Regions from separate parts of the Ammoniphilus soli genome, predicted to be linked through region 2. Evidence: riboswitches for the same ligand, from Rfam matches in the RefSeq annotation. Region 2 holds a riboswitch; each other region holds the start of a gene.
The links. Region 2 has a riboswitch for S-adenosylmethionine ahead of ABLT31_RS19760 (aminotransferase class I/II-fold pyridoxal phosphate-dependent enzyme). Riboswitches for the same ligand answer to the same signal wherever they lie in the genome.
Positions count from the first base shown of each region.

Region 1: another riboswitch for S-adenosylmethionine. It lies ahead of ABLT31_RS10800 (homoserine dehydrogenase); the one in region 2 lies ahead of ABLT31_RS19760 (aminotransferase class I/II-fold pyridoxal phosphate-dependent enzyme).
Region 3: another riboswitch for S-adenosylmethionine. It lies ahead of ABLT31_RS17890 (2,3-diketo-5-methylthiopentyl-1-phosphate enolase); the one in region 2 lies ahead of ABLT31_RS19760 (aminotransferase class I/II-fold pyridoxal phosphate-dependent enzyme).

Region 1 is NZ_JBEGDL010000004.1:91,822-97,995, forward strand. It holds gene ABLT31_RS10790 (ThiF family adenylyltransferase) at 1-657, shown strand, start outside; gene ABLT31_RS10795 (aminotransferase A) at 773-1,933, opposite strand; gene ABLT31_RS10800 (homoserine dehydrogenase) at 1,987-3,252, opposite strand; SAM riboswitch class I at 3,315-3,421, opposite strand; gene metH (methionine synthase) at 3,435-6,174, opposite strand, start outside.
Region 2 is NZ_JBEGDL010000010.1:170,108-176,281, reverse strand. It holds gene ABLT31_RS19760 (aminotransferase class I/II-fold pyridoxal phosphate-dependent enzyme) at 1-1,048, opposite strand, end outside; SAM riboswitch class I at 1,172-1,290, opposite strand; gene ABLT31_RS19755 (TVP38/TMEM64 family protein) at 1,357-1,932, opposite strand; gene ABLT31_RS19750 (hypothetical protein) at 2,025-3,227, shown strand; gene ABLT31_RS19745 (sensor histidine kinase) at 3,234-4,352, opposite strand; gene ABLT31_RS19740 (metal ABC transporter ATP-binding protein) at 4,561-5,313, shown strand; gene ABLT31_RS19735 (metal ABC transporter permease) at 5,331-6,170, shown strand.
Region 3 is NZ_JBEGDL010000009.1:32,825-38,998, forward strand. It holds gene ABLT31_RS17875 (cupin domain-containing protein) at 1-307, opposite strand, end outside; gene ABLT31_RS17880 (methylthioribulose 1-phosphate dehydratase) at 340-999, opposite strand; gene ABLT31_RS17885 (2-hydroxy-3-keto-5-methylthiopentenyl-1-phosphate phosphatase) at 1,019-1,699, opposite strand; gene ABLT31_RS17890 (2,3-diketo-5-methylthiopentyl-1-phosphate enolase) at 1,696-2,886, opposite strand; SAM riboswitch class I at 3,065-3,197, opposite strand; gene mtnK (S-methyl-5-thioribose kinase) at 3,463-4,665, shown strand; gene mtnA (S-methyl-5-thioribose-1-phosphate isomerase) at 4,672-5,721, shown strand; gene ABLT31_RS17905 (glutamate synthase-related protein) at 5,869-6,174, opposite strand, start outside.

The DNA of each region.
Region 1 (6,174 bases), on a different contig from region 2:
ACAGATAACTTTACGGTAAGGTATCTCATCAATGATATTGCCGTTAAGCACCGCATTCCATGGGTGTATGGGGGAGCTGTCAGTTCAAAGGGCATGTTTGCCGCCATTCGCCCTTACGAAACCCCATGCTATCGCTGCCTGTTTCCCTCCCCCCCTTCTGGACGCGGGGAAACTTGCGACACGACAGGGGTAATCGGCCCCATTATCCATATCATTGCGTCATACCAGGCCGTAGAGGGGCTGAAGCTCCTGACTGGCGCTATAGATCACATGAATCCGAATCTGGAGCAATTCGAGCTTTGGACTAACCAGCATATGCAAATGAATATCAGCAAAGGGCGGAATGAAGGATGCCCCGCCTGCGGCCGGGGAGAATTCGAATTCCTGAACCCCCTAACGGAAAGCGGCGAGGACTTCAGTTCCTTATGCGGAAGAGATACGGTACAGGTCGTACCTCGCGTGAAGAGAACGATTGATCTAGGCGAGCTGGCTGATCGACTGCAGCCAATTGGAGCGGTGGAACAAAATGCGTTTCTTCTCCGTTTTCACATTGATGGTCGCACCCTGGTGTTTTTCCGAGATGGACGGGTTCTCATCCAAGGGACCGATGATATGAGTGTAGCGAGAACACTGTACGCGAAGTATGTGGGGAATTAACGTAGAAATAGAGGAAGTAATTTCCCTTATTTTTAAAAAGAAGATAAAAAAAAGCTGAGATAGAGGAAAAAAGTTCCTCTATCTCTCAAACCTCCTGCTCTCTCACAGCCGCCTATCAGCCCTCGATAGACCGAATAAATCTCTCGAAGCGATCCAATCCCTCTTTCAACACTTCCATAGAGTAAGCATAAGACAATCTGACAAAGCCTTCCCCGTACTCCGAGAAAGCTGAGCCAGGCACGACGGCCAGTCTTTCTTTTTCTAGCAATTGTGTGGCGAAGTCAAAGGAATCTAAACCATACTTTTCAATGGAAGGAAAAATGTAAAAGGCCCCTTCCGGCTTGACGACGTCCAGCTTCATGGCAACCAATCGCTCGTACACATACTCCCGACGGACTTTATAGTCCCCTTTCATCGCGTCTGCATCGTGGATCCCGTTCGTAAGCGCCTCAACAGCCGCGTACTGGCTAATGGTGCTCGCGCACGTCACATTGTACTGATGGACCTTTAGCATCTGCTGGGTGATGTAAGCTGGAGCGAAAGTAAATCCAATCCGCCAGCCCGTCATGGAATGGGACTTGGACAAACCATTGATGACTATCGTTTTTTCTCTTAACCCTGGGATCGCAGCGATCGACTGATGCTGGCCGCTATAAAGAAGCTCACTGTAAATCTCATCAGACAAGACAAAAATCTTCTTATCTTGAAGCAAAGCCGCTATCTCCTGAATTGATTCCTGATCCAGAACCACACCCGTTGGATTGGAAGGATAGGGCAAGATGATGCAGCGGGTTTTTTCGGTCAAATGCTTCGCAATCATCTCGGCACTCACTTTAAAATCACTTTTGCGCGTATCGACGTATACGGGAACGGCACCGCATAATTTAATCAGGGGTTCATATCCAGGGTAGATTGGCCCAGGCAGGATGACTTCGCTGCCTTCCTCCAAAATGGTCCGAAACGCGATGTCAATCGCCTCACTTGCTCCATTGGTTGTAATCACTTCGGTCTCTGGATCGTAAGAAAGACCGTACTGGTGCTCAAGAAACTGACAGGCAGCCTTTCTGAGCTGGATCAGCCCGGCATTTTGCGTATACGTCGTCTTGTTATCGTCAATGGCTTGTTTGCCAGCTTCCTTAATGTGCTCAGGAGTCGGGAAATCCGGCTGACCGATCGTTAGGGAGATCGCATCCGGATATTGCGCTACTTTGTTGGAAAATTTGCGGATACCGGAAATTTGAATTTCCTGGACTCTCTTGTTGAGTAGATGTTCCAATACTATCATCCTTTTCTTCGTAGGGTTTGCCTACATTATGAACAAAACTTGGACTAGATTACAAGCGGAATGTTTTCATCGGCAGTAATTTCTGCATTTATCGTTCCAAGGATCGGGTAGACCCCAACATGAGCCAACTGTTCGATGCGGAAATCTCCTTCTACCACCAGACCCATTTTTTCGCTCTCCTGTCCGATCTGGGTTAAAATTTTACAATTCGCTTCTTCCAACTGGTGCAGCAAGTCATGAAAGGCCAATGGACTCTTATTCTGATCCCAATAAACAAAATATGCCCGTTTAAACGCGGGATCCGCCTTCTTCCCTTCCGCAATGCTCCACTCAGGCTGCGCTAGAACTGGCTGGGAAAGCAAATAGGCCAGATCCTCCACAACGGCACTCGCAGTTGGAAACTCTCCAGCTCCTATTCCGGTGAACAGCAAATCCCCCACAATATTTCCAGTCAATTGCACAGCATTGAATGCATCCTCAATTTGAGCTAAGGAATGGCTAAAAGGGAGCAGGGACGGCCTGACGGATACCTGAACCCCATCCTTTTCCCCTTTGACTTGAGCGATCAGCTTAAACCGGTATCCCAACGCTTTAGCCAGTCCTATCTCTTCAATTGTGATGCGGCTGATCCCCTCCCGGGAAGCTTCATCCACGGCAGGGGCTTTCCCGAAAAGAAGCTGGGACAAGATCGTGGCTTTATAGAGCGCATCAAAACCTTCCACATCTGACGTCGGATCCGTTTCCGCATAGCCCAGCTGCTGGGCTTCCTTTAACACGTCATCATAGCTTTTGCCATGCTGTTCCATCTGCGTCAAGATGTAATTGGTCGTGCCATTGAGGATCCCCTTAATCTCGCTGATATCGTTGGTCCGCAGAAAGTGGCGAAGGACACTGATGACTGGTATCCCTCCCGCAACACTCGCTTCGTAAAAGAGATGCACTTGATGCTGATTGGCTGTACGGATCAGCTTATCTCCCCATTTTGCCAAAAGCTCCTTATTGGCCGTTACGACATGGCAGCCTTTTTCAATCGCCTGATTTATGTATTGAAAGGCTGGTTGCAGTCCTCCCATGACTTCAATAATTACATCGGGCTTCTCCTTCAAGACATCTGCAAAATCCGTAGTCAGCAAACCAGGATTGACCTCCACCGGTCTTGGCTTCAAGACATCCTTTACGAGGATCTTAACGATTTGCACCTTCTTCCCCAAACGCTCGGACAATTTTTCCTCTTGAAGGCGGATCGTTTTCACAACGCCTGTCCCTACCGTTCCTAACCCAAGTAAACCTATTCGAATCTGATCCATCATAACATCCCTCCTTAATATAGTAAAAAAAAAGACCTCTTCATAAGAAGAGGCCCTTTGCCCTCCTCTTATCTCTCAGGCTAAACCTGCTGGAATTGGCACCATTCCAGCTATGCATGCTGGCGGTTGCCGGGTTTCATCGGGCCATTCCCTCCACCTCTCTTGATAAGAGCTTCATTATTTTATTAGTCTGCGTTAAAGTACTTCGCTTGCGGATGGGCAAAGACCATAGCGGAAACGGAAGCTTCCGGCTCCATCATAAATCCATCCGTCAATTCTATGCCGATTTGCCCTGGATTAATCAGTTTAAACAGCTTTTCCTGATCCTCCAAGTTCGGGCATGCCGGATAGCCGAACGATACGCGAATTCCTTGATAACGGGCGCCGAATCGCTCCAGCATCGTCATATCAGCCGGATCAGGGAAGCCCCAGCTGTCCCGCATCACATGGTGAAGTCGCTCCGCAAACGCCTCGGCCAATTCCAGCGCCAAGGCTTGAACAGCATGGGAACGCACATATTCTCCCTTGTCTTTCCAAACTCCTGCAATCTCCCGGATCCCTTGACCCGCCGTTACAACGAGGAAGCCTACGCTATCCATCTCGCCGCTCTCCACAGGACGAAGGAAATCGGCCAAACATAGGTATGGCGCTTCCTTCTGACGAGGGAAGGTAAAGCGTTCCAGAACCTTCGAGTGGTCCTTCGGATCATAGATGATCACGTCATTACCAGAGGCCTGTGCCGGGAAGAACTGGTAGATTCCGTTGGTTTGAATCAGCCCTTGCTCCCTAGCCTCCGAAAGCAATTGGTCCATTACTTCTTTCAGCTCCAGCGCCTTGCTGTCCCCTTCTTCAATCAAGCGCTCCACGTTGCCGCGCAATCCCATATGCTTGCCTAAGAGCATTCTCCAGTTCAGATACGGCTGGAGATAGGAAAGGGGATAATTCTTCAGAACATGCGGCTCGAAGTCTGGTGCCTGGAAAATCGGTGCCTGGCGGTCAATATCGGAAACCTTTGGCTGGGAATCCGCTTCTGCCGGTGCCTCAACCGCCGTTTCTTCCGATTGCAATTTGGCTAAACGAGCTTCCTTCAATTGAGCAACCATTTGCTCTCTCAGCTGTTTATCCATCAGTTGATTGGCCAGATCCAGCCCGTACATTGCATCTTTTGCATAAAGCACGAGTCCGTCATATTCTGGAGCAATTCGATTTTCCGTAAACTTTCGGGTTAACGCCGCTCCCCCAACCATGATCGGCACATCAATACCAGCCGTTTTCAAATCCTGGGCCGTGGTGACCATCTGTTGGGCAGATTTTACCAATAGTCCGGAAAGTCCGATGGCATCCGGCTTTTCTTCCCGGTAAGCGCGGATAAGATCCGCAGGCGGAACCTTAATCCCTAAGTTTACGATTTGGTATCCATTATTGGATAAAATGATTTCTACCAGGTTTTTTCCGATATCATGCACGTCGCCTTTTACCGTAGCCAAAAGGATTTTCCCTTTGACAGAGGAAGATGCTTTTTCCATATGCGGCTCAAGGTACGCAACGGACGTTTTCATCACTTCCGCACTTTGCAAAACTTCGGCGACAATCAATTCATTATTGTTAAACAGACGGCCTACTTCACTCATCCCTGCCATCAGCGGTCCATTAATGATATCCAAAGGCGGATACTTCGTTAATGCTTCATCGAGATCCTTAAGAAGCCCATCCTTTGTTCCTTCCACAATATATTGAGCAAGGCGCTCCTCCAGCGTCAAATTGCTGGCAGCTTCCTTCTTCACCGTTTTCTTCTCGCGGTAAAAAGCAGTAAACTCAGCAAGCGTGGCATCATTGGTGCGGAACAGAAGGTCCTCGGAAAGCTTTCTCTCTGCTTCCGGAATCGAAGCAAAGCGCTCTAGCTTTTCCGTATTAACAATCGCATAATCCAAGCCAGCCTTTGTACAGTGGTAAAGGAAAACCGCATTTAAAACTTCACGGCCTGCTGCAGGCAAGCCAAAGGAAACATTACTCACACCTAAGATCGTTTGGCACTGCGGCATCGCTTCTTTAATCAGGCGAATTCCCTCAACGGTTTCAAGCGCTGCGCCGATGTATGCCTCATCGCCCGTCCCTACCGGGAACACCAACGGATCAAAGATAATATCGAGCGGATTCAGACCGTATTTGTTCACCAATAAATCGTAGGAACGTTTTGCAACCTCTAATTTTTTCTCTCGGGTAACCGCCATCCCGCTTTCGTCAATCGTTCCGACAACTACTGCAGCTCCATAGGTTTTGATCAGCGGGGCGACTTGCTCGAAACGCTCCTCCCCGTCTTCGAGATTAATGGAGTTGATGATCGCTTTCCCTTGGGAGAACTTAAGGCTCAACTCGATGACTTCGGCATCTGTGGAGTCAATCATCAAAGGAACCTTCACTTTATTGACCACAAAGCTTAGGAATTTGCTCATATCTTCCGCTTCATCGCGATCCGGATCCGCTAGGCACACGTCAATGATGTGGGCCCCTTTCTTCACCTGCGCGCGGGCGATTTCGGATGCATCTTCGTATTTGCCTTCCTTAATTAAATCGCGGAATTTCTTGGAGCCGATGACGTTTGTCCGCTCGCCCACAAACAATGGCCGGTTGTCGGCTTCCAAATAGACAGGCTCAATGCCTGATACCACATGTCCGTGAGGCTTAGTTTCGGTTCTAGGACTATAATCCTTCAACTGCTCAGCAATCGCTCGGATATGCTCCGGAGTCGTTCCGCAGCAGCCTCCTGCCACATTGAGCCAACCCTTTTCGGCAAAACCGGCAAGCTTCGTCGCAAGAGCTTGCGGAGATTCATGGTAATGCCCATTCTCATCCGGAAGCCCGGCATTCGGATAACAGCTTACCGCACACTGCGCAAGCTCGGAAAGGGTACGAATATGGTCGCGC
Region 2 (6,174 bases):
CCGCAAGCTCAATGCCGACCGAGAAACGAAGCAAACGGTCACATACGCCTACTGCATCTCGGACTTCCTTTGGAATGTCAGCATGGGTCTGAACAGCTGGATAAGTCAAAAGACTTTCCACCCCACCGAGGCTTTCAGCAAAGGAAATGAGCTTCAAATGCTTTAGCAAGCCGGGTACGAGCCCTGGATCGTTCACCCGGAAGGAGACCATCCCGCCTTGACCAGCGTACAATACATCGGTTACTAGCGGATGTTCCTTGAGGAAGGATACGATTTGCTTAGCGTTTTCGGTATGTCTTTCCATCCGCAGGGCCAATGTTTTCATGCCTCGGATCAGCAGCCACGAATCCATAGGTGCTAATACCGCTCCAATGGAATTCTGCAGAAAATAAATCTTATCCGATAATTCCTGTCCTTTGGAGACAATGAGTCCGGCTAACACATCGTTATGTCCCCCTAAATACTTCGTGGCACTGTGGAGCGAAATATCAGCGCCTTGCAATAGAGGCTTTTGGTAATACGGAGAAAGAAAGGTATTATCGACTATCGTTAATATATTATGGTTTTTGGCGACGTTAGCGATGCTTTCGATGTCCGCCGTAATCATCATCGGATTGGTTGGGGTTTCGATAAAGACAGCTGCAGTTTCCGGAAGAATGTGCTCCTGCAGATCCTTGCCTTCTTTTAAATTGACATAGCTGAACGACAATCCATTAGGCTTCCAAATCTGCTCAAATAAGCGATATGTACCGCCGTACAAATCAAGGGAAGCCACAATATGGTCTCCAGGCTTAAATAAGCCCATAATCACGTGAATGGCTGCCATACCGGAACTCATCGCAAATCCTCGGTCTCCGCCTTCGATGTCGGCGATGGCTTCTTCCAGCACGGTTCTTGTAGGATTTTTGGTACGAATGTAATCAAAGCCGGTGCTTTGACCTAGTCCAGGATGCAAAAAAGCAGTAGAGAAAGTAACAGGAAAATTGATCGCTCCTGTTTCTTTTTCTCTTCGGTTTCCTATCTGTACTAGCTTTGTCTCTAAATCCATGGTTTGTCCTCCTCATCTCTTTTCTCATGATGTCTGAATTATTGTTTCAACAATTTTATAACTTTAAAAGAAAAGCCCCTCTCAACTAGAAAGGGGCAGATCATCTTATCATAGAACGACCGACCCTTATCTATCAAAATGAACATCATTTTGTAGGAATTAGCACCGTGCTGTAAACTTTACACTAACAGCCGGTTGCCGGGCTTCATCGGGCCAGTCCCTCCGCCTTCTCTGGATAAGAGTAATGTATGAAATTCAACTAATTACCTGAAATTATATGGGGATAATCGACTTTTGTCAATGAATTCTTAGGATTTGGGCAAGTACCGCTTTTCCACGAGCTTTCCTGTTCCCCATATTGTAGCAATGCCCAGTCCTAATGTGACCAGCTTTAGCGGCTCCCGGATCAGCTGAGGCAAATCTGCTCCGATATAGGAAAGGATAAAGACCAGCACGGCTTTTCCTAGGAGGGTGGCCCAAAAATAGGTGTGAAACGGAATGGATGACAAGCCTGCCAGCACATTGATCAAACTAGACGGGGAAAATGGAAAGCACCGCAATAGGAAAAGGACTGAGAATCCATGCTTTTCAAACCATCGCGAACTTTTTTCTAGCCCCTTATACTTATGGAACAAAGGGGCGAGCCATTTATGCCCGATCTTTCGCACTAGCCAGAAAACAAGGAGAGAGCCGAAACTCGCTCCAAGCCAAGTAAAAACAAAGCCTTTTAAAAATCCAAAAGCAACAGCGTTTCCGGTGACAATAGCAAAAAGTGGAAGAAGAGGGAAAAAAGCTTCTACTATGGGAAGGATAAAAGCAACCGCAACACCCAACCCGCGATAGGCTTGAATTACCTGATATAAGTCTTCTAGCCTAATATCCATTGATTGAACCTCACAATACAAGTTGATCTTTTTGCTGGACTATGATTTAACTAAAATATACCATAGCTAGAGACAGGAGGGAAATTAGCACCATGAGGAAATGGCTGTATTCAGCATATATGTACTTATTCTTAATTACCCTTCTAGGTATTCTTTTGCGCTGGAAAATGGTAGCACCCATTTTTCCCGGGCTTCAATTTATGCATCTTGTCCATGCCCACTCGCATGTGGCTTTCTTAGGATGGGTTTATTTTCTAATCAATGCGGTAATTATTCGACATTGCTTTCCTGAAGGGTTTAATGAGAAGAAATCCACTAGGATCTATTACTTTTTGCTGCATGTTTCCGTTCTGGGAATGCTTATCTCGTTTAGTTACCAAGGGTATGGGCCCCTATCCATAGCCTTTTCTACTCTTCATGCTTTTTTATCTTATTACTTCGCTTTTCAGTTTTTTTCCCATCGCAAAAAAAAATGGCCTTGGTACGCCAAGTCCTTTTATCAGGCAGCCATTTGGTTCAATTTGTTATCCTCGCTTGGACCTTGGGGCCTTGCGATTGCGGGGGCAACAGGATTTGGAAATACGGAAATTAACAATTTTTTTATTTATTACTATCTTCATCTGCAATATAACGGTTGGTTCACCTTCGTTATTTTGGGTATGTGCTATCGTTTTGTTTCCATTGAGCAGACTTCGCAACGCAATTGGGCCAAGTGGCAATTTAGATTATTGGCAATTAGTGTAGTTCCTTCTTATTTATCTTCCACGTTATGGTTCTTTGATCATCCTATAGCGGTTGCTCTTGGATTAGCAGGGGCTGTTCTGCAATTTATTTCCATTGTCATGTTTTTAAGCCTAGTAGCTGGTCCGCTCTGGCGTCAACAGAATTCCCTAAGCTTGCAGCTGCTATTAGGTTTATCTCTTATCAGTCTCAGTGTGAAGGCTTTACTGGAACTGTTTGCAGCGTGGCCCTCCTTGGCTTATGCAGTTTATGAGAGCAGGCAGGTGATTATTGCTTATCTGCATCTCACCCTGCTGGGCTTTATTACAAGCTTTCTGTTGTTTTTCACCGGAAAGGAGTTTGCAGTAAGAAATTTGGCTATTCCTTCAGCAGCTTTCTATATCACCGGAACGGTCGGCATGATTTTCCTGCTGTTTTTAGCGGGTTTCTTCCAGTGGCTCCGATGGCCCATGCCCCAACCCATCTGGCTTGCCCTGCTCATGACCGGTGCACTCAGTGGTTTCGGTATGGCGGGGTTATTTTGGGATATCCATCGAGGCTTCCGTCAGGTATAGCCCCTATTACTGGACCTCACTCGATTTCGGGAGCTGAAGCTGAACCATCGTACCATCAATTTCAGGATAAATCTTAATTTTTCCGCCATGAGCCTCGATGATTTGTTTACAGATGGCTAAGCCGAGACCCGTTCCATTTTCTTTAGTAGAGTAAAAAGGACTAAAAATTTTCTTAATGTCATTGGAGCTGATCGGATTTCCATTATTAAAAAAGAGAACAAAAACCTTCTCGTCGCTATCCCTGCAGGCAATTCTCAGAATCTTCTCCCGCTGATCGGGATGGGCTTGGAATTCTTCGCAAGCATTTTTAATAATGTTAATGAAGGTTTGCTCCAATTCCTTGCTGTTTCCCTTAATGGTCGCATGGGACTCCAGCTGGACGATCGTCTCAATGCCCAAGCGAAGAAATTCAAATTCAAAGAGGGAGACGCATCGCTCAATGACCCGACATAAGTTAACTTCCTCAAACTCTCTATTTAGAGGGAGGTTCCTCCTCTTTGTAAGGGAAAGGAATCTTTCTAATATATAATCTAGCCGCTTCACTTCATCATCGATAATCGTATAGTAATGATGGATCTCTTGCGGATGGGGATGCATCTCATAGATCAGCTTGAGAAATCCCTTAATGCTCGTAATGGGGTTTCTCAATTCATGAGCCATACCAGATGCCATGTTCCCGATAGCATTGAACTTCTCCCTTTCCATCTGCTCTAGCTCCCATTGCTTTTCTTTAAACAGCCGAATCATGTATTCATCTACAAAACTGCTGATGATATTTACAGCCCTGGAGTGCAATTGCCCGCCGAAATGGGAATGGACAACCTGTTCCAAAAAACGATTCTTTAGCTCTGAACAGTCTTTTATTAACGTTTCTCCATCGTGAAAGTAAATGATGTGATGCTCCGCATACTGCCCTGCAAAATGCTTGACGGATTCGAAAGAGACCGTTTCGTCCTCAATTGCCTCAATGACAAACAAGAGAGCTTGCTGGAGGGTTTCCACCAATTCTTCTTTCTTTTCCTGAAAAAGAATTTCATAATTTATGGATTTTCCAAATACATCGGTGACATATTCATTTACAAAGGCAAGCAACTGCTCACGCATTTTACGGTCTGTTGATAGCATACAGGGTTACTCCTTAAAAAGATATGAGTAATCTATTTCTACAAAACAGATTAAATTCCTTCCTTTTTTACTTCTATACCCAAGTATTCCGTTGTTGACTTACGTTTCTGATTCCCCTATGATAAAATGGCTTTATAACGTGTAAATCGTAATGATTAGCACTAATATGAAAAAGACAGGAGGGTGACACCAGACCTGGTGAAGACCCATGCAGCCAATTATTCAGTGTAAAAATATAAATTTCAATTATAGTCAAAATGAGGTCTTAAAGGATGTCAATTTCATTGTGGAGCAAGGAGATTATGTGGGATTAGTCGGGCCAAACGGTTCGGGCAAGTCTACCCTTCTAAAAATCATCCTCGGTCTCGTTCAGCCTAAGGAAGGTGAGGTAAAGCTATTCAACGTCCCTGTCTCTTCCTTTAGAGAATGGCATAAGATCGGTTATGTTTCCCAAAAAGCAAACAGCTTCAATAGCGGTTTTCCTGCCACCGTATTCGAAGTCGTTTCGATGGGACTTTATGGGAAAATGGGATTGTTCAAAAGGTTAACTCGCCAACATAGGGATATTATTATGGAAGCTATCGACCAAGTCGGGCTTGCTTCTTTTGCAGCCCGAAATATTGGTAAGCTTTCTGGAGGCCAACAGCAACGTGCCTTCATTGCCCGTGCCCTGGTCTCTAAGCCCAGTTTGCTGATCTTGGATGAGCCAACCGTCGGAGTCGACACCGAATCGGTTGACCGTTTCTATCACCTATTGGGAAAACTGCATCAGGAGCACCGCTTAACGCTGCTTATGGTCACGCACGATATTGGCATGATGACCCACCATGTTAACAAGGTGGCCTGTCTCAATAAGCGTATCCATTTTCATGGAAATCCTAGTGACTTTCAAGCCAATCAGAAAGCGATTTTGGAAAATGCATATGGCTCACATATGAATTTAGTGGAGCACCGTCACTAGGAGGAATGTAAATAATCATGCTCGATCTCATTTTTCAATACGAATTCATGCGAAATGCCCTTTTTGCTGGTATGATTGTCGGAGTCATCTGTCCCGCAATCGGGGTTTTCTTGGTCGTTCGCCGATTATCCCTCATGGCCGATGCCCTTTCTCACATTACGCTTGCCGGGATTGCTGCTGGAATCCTGCTAGGTAAGAAGGTAAGCCTTTTTCAAGGGATAAACCCTATGTATATGGGGATGATTTTTTCTGTTGTTGGATCCTTATTAGTAGAACAGTTAAGGAAGGCCTATCGTTTTTATCAAGAGTTGGCCATTCCTATCATCCTATCTACAGGCATAGGCCTGGGAGTTGTTCTGATCAGTATTGCAAAAGGTTTTAATGTGGACTTGTTCTCTTACCTTTTTGGCAGTGTCGTCGCCGTAGGAAGCGGTGATTTATGGACGATCATTATCATAGGCTTAGCTGTATTGTGTTCTATCTTCTTGCTTTATAAAGAATTATTTGCTCTTTCCTTTGACGAAGAGTATGCGAGAATATCGGGGATTAAACGCGGGCTTGTCAATCTTATCTTTACAGTCATGGTAGCTCTTACCATTGCCATTTCCATGAGAATCGTGGGTATTCTGCTTGTTTCTGCCCTTATCACTTTACCTGTTGCAGCTGCTTTGCAGATTTCTCATAGCTTTAGGCAAACCCTTTGGCTATCCATCCTCTTTGCGGAGATTTCCGTACTTGGGGGGTTAACAGCGGCTTTCTACTTAGACTGGGCGACTGGCGGAACGATTGTCTTGTTCTCTGTTTTCTTGCTTTTATCAGTGCTTCTGTTCAAAAAAGTGATTCTAAAAGCAGATTAGAAAA
Region 3 (6,174 bases), on a different contig from region 2:
CCGTGTGAGTGTGGACTTGTTCAAACTTCTTCAGGAGCTCCTCAATGTTTGGCGTAGATTCGGTAAGGGCAACGACATCCCAGTTGACGTATCCTCGGCGCTCGGCTAAAGATTTGATATCTACTTCAAAGACTTGGAGAGTACGTTCTTTTTCTTCATCAGTTAGATTGCAGCGACCTGCAAGTTCAGCAGGCAATTTCTCCGTGTTCCAATGTTCGAAAAGAACGCCTTGTTCGTTTAGGAAGGCTCCCACTTTTTCGTTTCCTTCAATGCGTTCCCCGGTTTTTCTCAATACGACAGATGCCATGCTATTTCCTCCTCAAAATTTGGATTTATTTATTATACCAGAGCTTTGCTGGGGACCAATGATTTGACTTGCAGAAGCTGCAGGTGATATTCGAATAAAAATTCAAAGGCTTCGATATGGCGCTTGGCTTCAAACGCATTCCTGCCCCAGGCATATATACCATGGTTTCTGATCAGGACGCCCGGAATCTGAGGGTTGAGCACCTTCTCAATTTCCTTTGCGAGTCGAGGGATATCCGCATAATTTTCAACGATAGGAATTTGGATGACCGCTCCTTCTTCCCAAATGTTTAATCCCTTAATTAACTCTTGATTTCCAATTTCAAAGTAGCCTTGATCTCCATAGAGCTCAGAAACTACATTGTTTGGTACCGTATGAACATGGAAGACAGCCCCAGCTTCGGAGATATTCCGATAGATCACAGAATGTACCAAGGTTTCTGCAGAAGGCTTTAGGTTGGTTTGTTCAACAGGTTCGGCGTCAAGATTTACAAACAAGTAATCCTGTGGCGTCATCTTTGTTTTATCTTTTCCACTTGCGGTTACGGCAAAAACAACAGGGGAATCCTCCACTTTTATGGAAAGGTTGCCGCTTGTTCCCGGAAACCATCTGCGATCTGCAAAGTATTGTTTCACCTCATTGAGGCTGCAAATGGTTTCTTGCCTTTTTTCCGCATGAATCACGTAGTTCATTGTTTTTTGCTCCTTTCGATTATGTCGTAGACAGCGATTCGATCTCCAACTTTAGCTTCTTTAAAGTGTTTATGACATCATAGAAGGTTTCAAATGATGAATGGGGAAGATGAAGTTCTTCACATTTTTGTTTTAGAAAGGATCTGGCAATGGTATAATCAGCAATTTTCGCTCCCGCTAAATCGGTAATGCTGTCGCCGATGACCACTTTGTAATATTGGTCAGCCGGGAAAGAGCGGATGATCGTTGTTTTGCACATTCCACAGTCCACATCGCAATGCTCATCACAAGAGTTAGGCCAAGTAATTTGGATAGTCGGCTCATTGAACCGAGCACTGTTGCAATAAATCCGCTCCTTTAGTCCAAAGGGCTCTAGCATAGGGTGAACGAAGAAATCAATGCCGCCGCTCGTAATCAAGAGATGGATTCCTTGTTCTTCTGTAAAGGCAACAAATTCCTTGAAGCCTTCCCGAATCCGTGCCTGCTCCAGGACAAAACGAGTGATTTCTTCTTTTTGGCTGCTTGGAATCAGGGCAAAAAGCTCTCCTACGCCAGTGCGAATGGTTTTCTCCTGGGATAATATGGATTGCACAATTTCTTCCCAGCCTTGGGGGGCGAACTGCCTCATGATATCTACGATGTTATCTTTTTCGGTAATGGTCCCATCAAAGTCGCAAAATAATATGATGTTTTTACTCATTTAACAATTCCCCACTTTTCAATGGCTGCCAGCAAATGGGGGTTCTCCGTTTGATCTAGCGCATTTCCCTGCAAAGTTTCCTGAATGGCGGCAATGAAAGCTTGTCCCCCTCCTACAGGGCCAGCGGGATGTCCGTGAATCCCTCCACCAGCATTAACCATGTGGTCTAGGCCGAAGTCTTTATAGAGCAGTGGAACCATTCCAGGATGGATACCAGCAGAAGGTACAGGGAATGCAGGACGGATGCCTGGCAGTTCTTCTGCTAAATGCTGGGCAATGTCTAAAGCCTCTTGCTTAGGCAATGCTACCGAGCCATAGGGAGATGGGAAAAGGACGATATCCGCACCTGCGAGCCTCATTAGCTTTCCTAATAAAAGAGGAGCAGATATACCGTAATGAGATGATTGGTATAGGGCACCAGCCATAGCTGGGTGGGCCATAATGGGCACCTGAATATCCGGATCACGGCTCAGTTGGGTTAAGATATCCAATCCATAAGGCAAAACATTAAGCAGCAAGCAGTTCGCACCGTTATCCACGGCCCTTTTTGCCCGTTCGATCAGACCGGTAACAGGACCTGTTAGATTGGCTGCATAGAGCACTTGGCGGCCAGACGCTTCAATTACTTCCTTGCAGGCACGGATACGCTCCAGGAAAGGGGCATGTTCGTCGGCAAAGAAGATTTCATCATCTTTTACTAAGTCTACGCCACCCTCTACTTGAAGCCGGAATTGCTCCACTAATTCTTCTAGGGGAAGGCCGATGCATGATTTGAAAATGCTCATAAACAATGGGCGATCGCAGACATTAAGCCGTTCGCGTACACCTGCAATTCCAAACTTGGGTCCCGAAAATTCTTTTGTAAATTCTTCGGGGAAATCGATATCCAGCAATTTGATTTTGCCATCCATGGATAGCTTGCCGAATACGTTGGTTAAGAGGGAAGGGAGGTCATACGTGAAATTGACCACAGGATATTGGACTTTAATAACTCCTCTTTCAAGCCCTTCTTCAGTCTTTTCGAGAACAGTGGCTCCGGCAGAACGGCCTAGATGCTTTTGCAGTTTTTCCTGCTTTGCCGCCGGGAGGTCCGTCCAGCTTCCGACAGTCATGCCGACTGCGATGGCTTCTGCTTTTTTTTCTAGGCTTTTCGCCTCAGTGAGATAGGAGACCGTAATGTATGACAAAGGACAAAACTCCTTCCAAATAATATTAATCCGTTAGAGGGATTGGCTGACGTCAAGATAGTACTTCGACAACAAGTTTTCCTCGTGCTTTCCAAATGGTGTAGCGAAGCTATAAATTCTGACAGTATGAAAAAAAGTACCTCTTAGATAAGGGGTACTTGAAGAGCGAATCAAATACAACTTATCTCTCCGAATGATGAGTTCATTCTGCAGGAAGTAGCACCGTGTTTTTATTTTGCACAATTGGAGAAAAATAAAAATCGGTTGCCGGGCGTCATTGGGCCAGTCCCTCAGCCATCTCTCGATAAGATGAAATATCAAATTGTAAAAGTTTCATATAGAAGTGCAATACATACATTGAAATCTTAGCTTTTTTATAAAATAAAGTCAATAGAAGAAAAATTAGTGCATTGTAAAATCCTAATAGATTGACAATATTACAGAACTCTAGATAGTATATAGCTAGTTAAAATCCGCAATCTTTTTTTGTAACGTATTCTGAATGTTCTTATCCTCACCAAAAGGCTGGGGAATTTGGCAAGAATATAGGAAAATAGTCGTTTGGAGGGGTGGAGTATGGAGTATCGCGCATTTAGCGAACAGGAAGCAGTCGAATATGCTCGTCATTTACCAGGGATTTTCCCAGAAGGTGCACAGTTGGAGAGCCGAGAAATCGGAGACGGAAATTTGAACTTGGTTTTTCACATTCAAGATGAAATTTCAGGAAAAAGCATTATATTTAAACAAGCCTTACCGTATGCCAGAGTTGTCGGAGAATCCTGGCCGCTTACACTAGACCGTGCACGGATCGAGAGTGAAGCCCTCATTATCCAAGATCAAATATGTCCGGGCTTAGTCCCTAAAGTATATCACTACGATAAAGATCTAGCTCTCACGGTCATGGAAGATTTATCGAGCCATGTTATTATGCGAAAGGGGTTAATTGAAGGAAATCGTTATCCTGCTTTTGCTCAACATATTGGTTTGTTTCTAGCGAAGACGTTGTTCTACACTTCAGACCTGGCGTTGGACTTTAAGGAGAAAAAAGAAAAGGTAGCGCAGTTCATTAATCCGGAGCTTTGTAAAATTACAGAAGATCTAGTATTTACCGACCCTTATTATGATGCAGATACGAATAACTTCAATCCTTTAATCCGTGAAACGGTGGAAGGGATCTGGAAGAATGCGGAGCTTCGAAGAGAAATCGCCAAGCTTAAATATTCCTTCATGACAGACGCCCAAGCTCTTCTGCATGGGGATCTCCATACGGGGAGTATTATGGTCACAAAAGAGAGCACCAAGGTGATTGATCCGGAGTTTGCTTACTACGGGCCTATGGGCTTTGATATCGGTGCGGTCATAGCCAACCTGCTGCTCAATTATGCTGCTCAGGAAGGATTAAAGGCTTCTGAACAGGAGTGCCAATCGTTTCGGGAATACCTGCTTGAGACTGTAAAGGATGTATGGAACACGTTTGAAGGCGAATTCCGCAGATTATGGGATGTACATGTAAAAGACGTCATGTACTCCGCAGAAGGGTATCAAGATGACACAGCAAGTCGCCTTCTGAAGGATTCCATTGGATTTGCCGGCTGCAAAATGATGAGAAGGGTAATTGGATTAGCTGGAGTTGCCGACCTGAATTCTATTGAAAACGAAGAGACGCGGGCTAAAGCAGAAAGATTAGCTCTGGCGGTTGGACAAAGTTTAGTTTTGGAAAGACATTCGATTAGCAGTATCGAGGATCTATTGCGTTTGGTGAAGAATATAGAAGAGTAGGTGTCAATTATTGTGGAAAATCATGTCCATTCCATTCGCTGGGAAGAGGATCGAGTCCTGTTGCTGGACCAGACGAAGCTTCCCTTAGAAGTCGTTTTTGAGGACGTCCGTACTATTGAACAAATGTGGAATGCCATTCGCGCATTGAAGGTGAGAGGGGCACCCGCTATCGGAATTGCTGCCGCCTATGGGATGTATTTGGGGGCTAGGGAACTGCAGGCTGCGAACGCTTCTGAGTTTCTTAGCCAGCTGCGTGAGAAAAGAGATTACTTAGCAACTTCTCGCCCAACGGCAGTCAATTTATTCTGGGCAATAGACCGAATGATGAACAAGGCAGAAGCGTTGGGAGACGCAGAAGTTCCTGTGTTAAAACAAGAGCTTCTAGAGGAAGCCAAACGCATGCACGAAGAAGATGTGGAGATTTGCCGGAGTATTGGGGAACACGCGATTACTTTGATGCATGATGGGATAGGATTGCTTACACACTGCAACGCAGGAGGTATTGCCACAGCGAAGTATGGGACAGCTCTTGCACCGATGTTTCTTGCGAAGGAAAGGGGATGGGATATCAAGGTCTTTGCTGACGAAACCCGCCCAGTCTTGCAGGGGGCTCGTTTGACGGCGTGGGAGCTCCAGCAGGCAGGTATAGATGTTACCCTCATCTGCGATAATATGGCGGCCATGGTGATGTCTAAAGGATGGGTACAAGCTGTGATCGTGGGTACAGACCGAATTGCAGCGAACGGTGATGTAGCGAATAAGATAGGAACCTATGGCTTGGCTGTCTTGGCCAAGGCTCAAGGAATCCCGTTCTACGTTGCTTCTCCTCTGTCCACCATTGATTTGAACACCTTAACAGGAACAGAGATCCCGATAGAGGAACGTCCTGACGAAGAAATTACAGAGATCGGCGGTAGCCGAGTTGCACCGCATAATATCAAGGTGTTCAATCCTGCCTTTGATGTCACACCGAACGAGTATGTGACAGCAATTATTACAGAAAAGGGAATTGTGCGAGCTCCTTTTGACGTGAATTTAAAGAAATTGTTTGAATAGGGGAGAAGGTCAGCCAGGGATGTGGCTGGCCTTCTTTTTTAGCATGGAAAGATAGAGGAAGAAAGTTCTCTTATTTCAAGAAAAGATGGATAAAGGGTACTAATAAAAAAGGTCGGTACCTCTTGAGGTACCGACCTAATTGTATGATTACTCTGTCGCAACAGACTGATCTGCTTGCAATTTCACAGGAGCTAGCATCATAAAGTGCTGGTCTGCGTTATCACGTAAAGTTTCAATGCGTGCTGCGGTTTCATGTTGATCTGTAGCTTTTAATTCTTCAATATATTTGTTTAGTAGCTCAACGACGTCACTGTTTCCTTTTTCATCTAGAGGAAGTAGAGTAACTTTCGCTCCTTTTGCGATACGACGGTTGATGGCAGCTTCGTCTAGACCCATTTCAGGCTGAAGGTGTACGTAAACCACACCACCGGTCATACCTGCACAAATCCATGG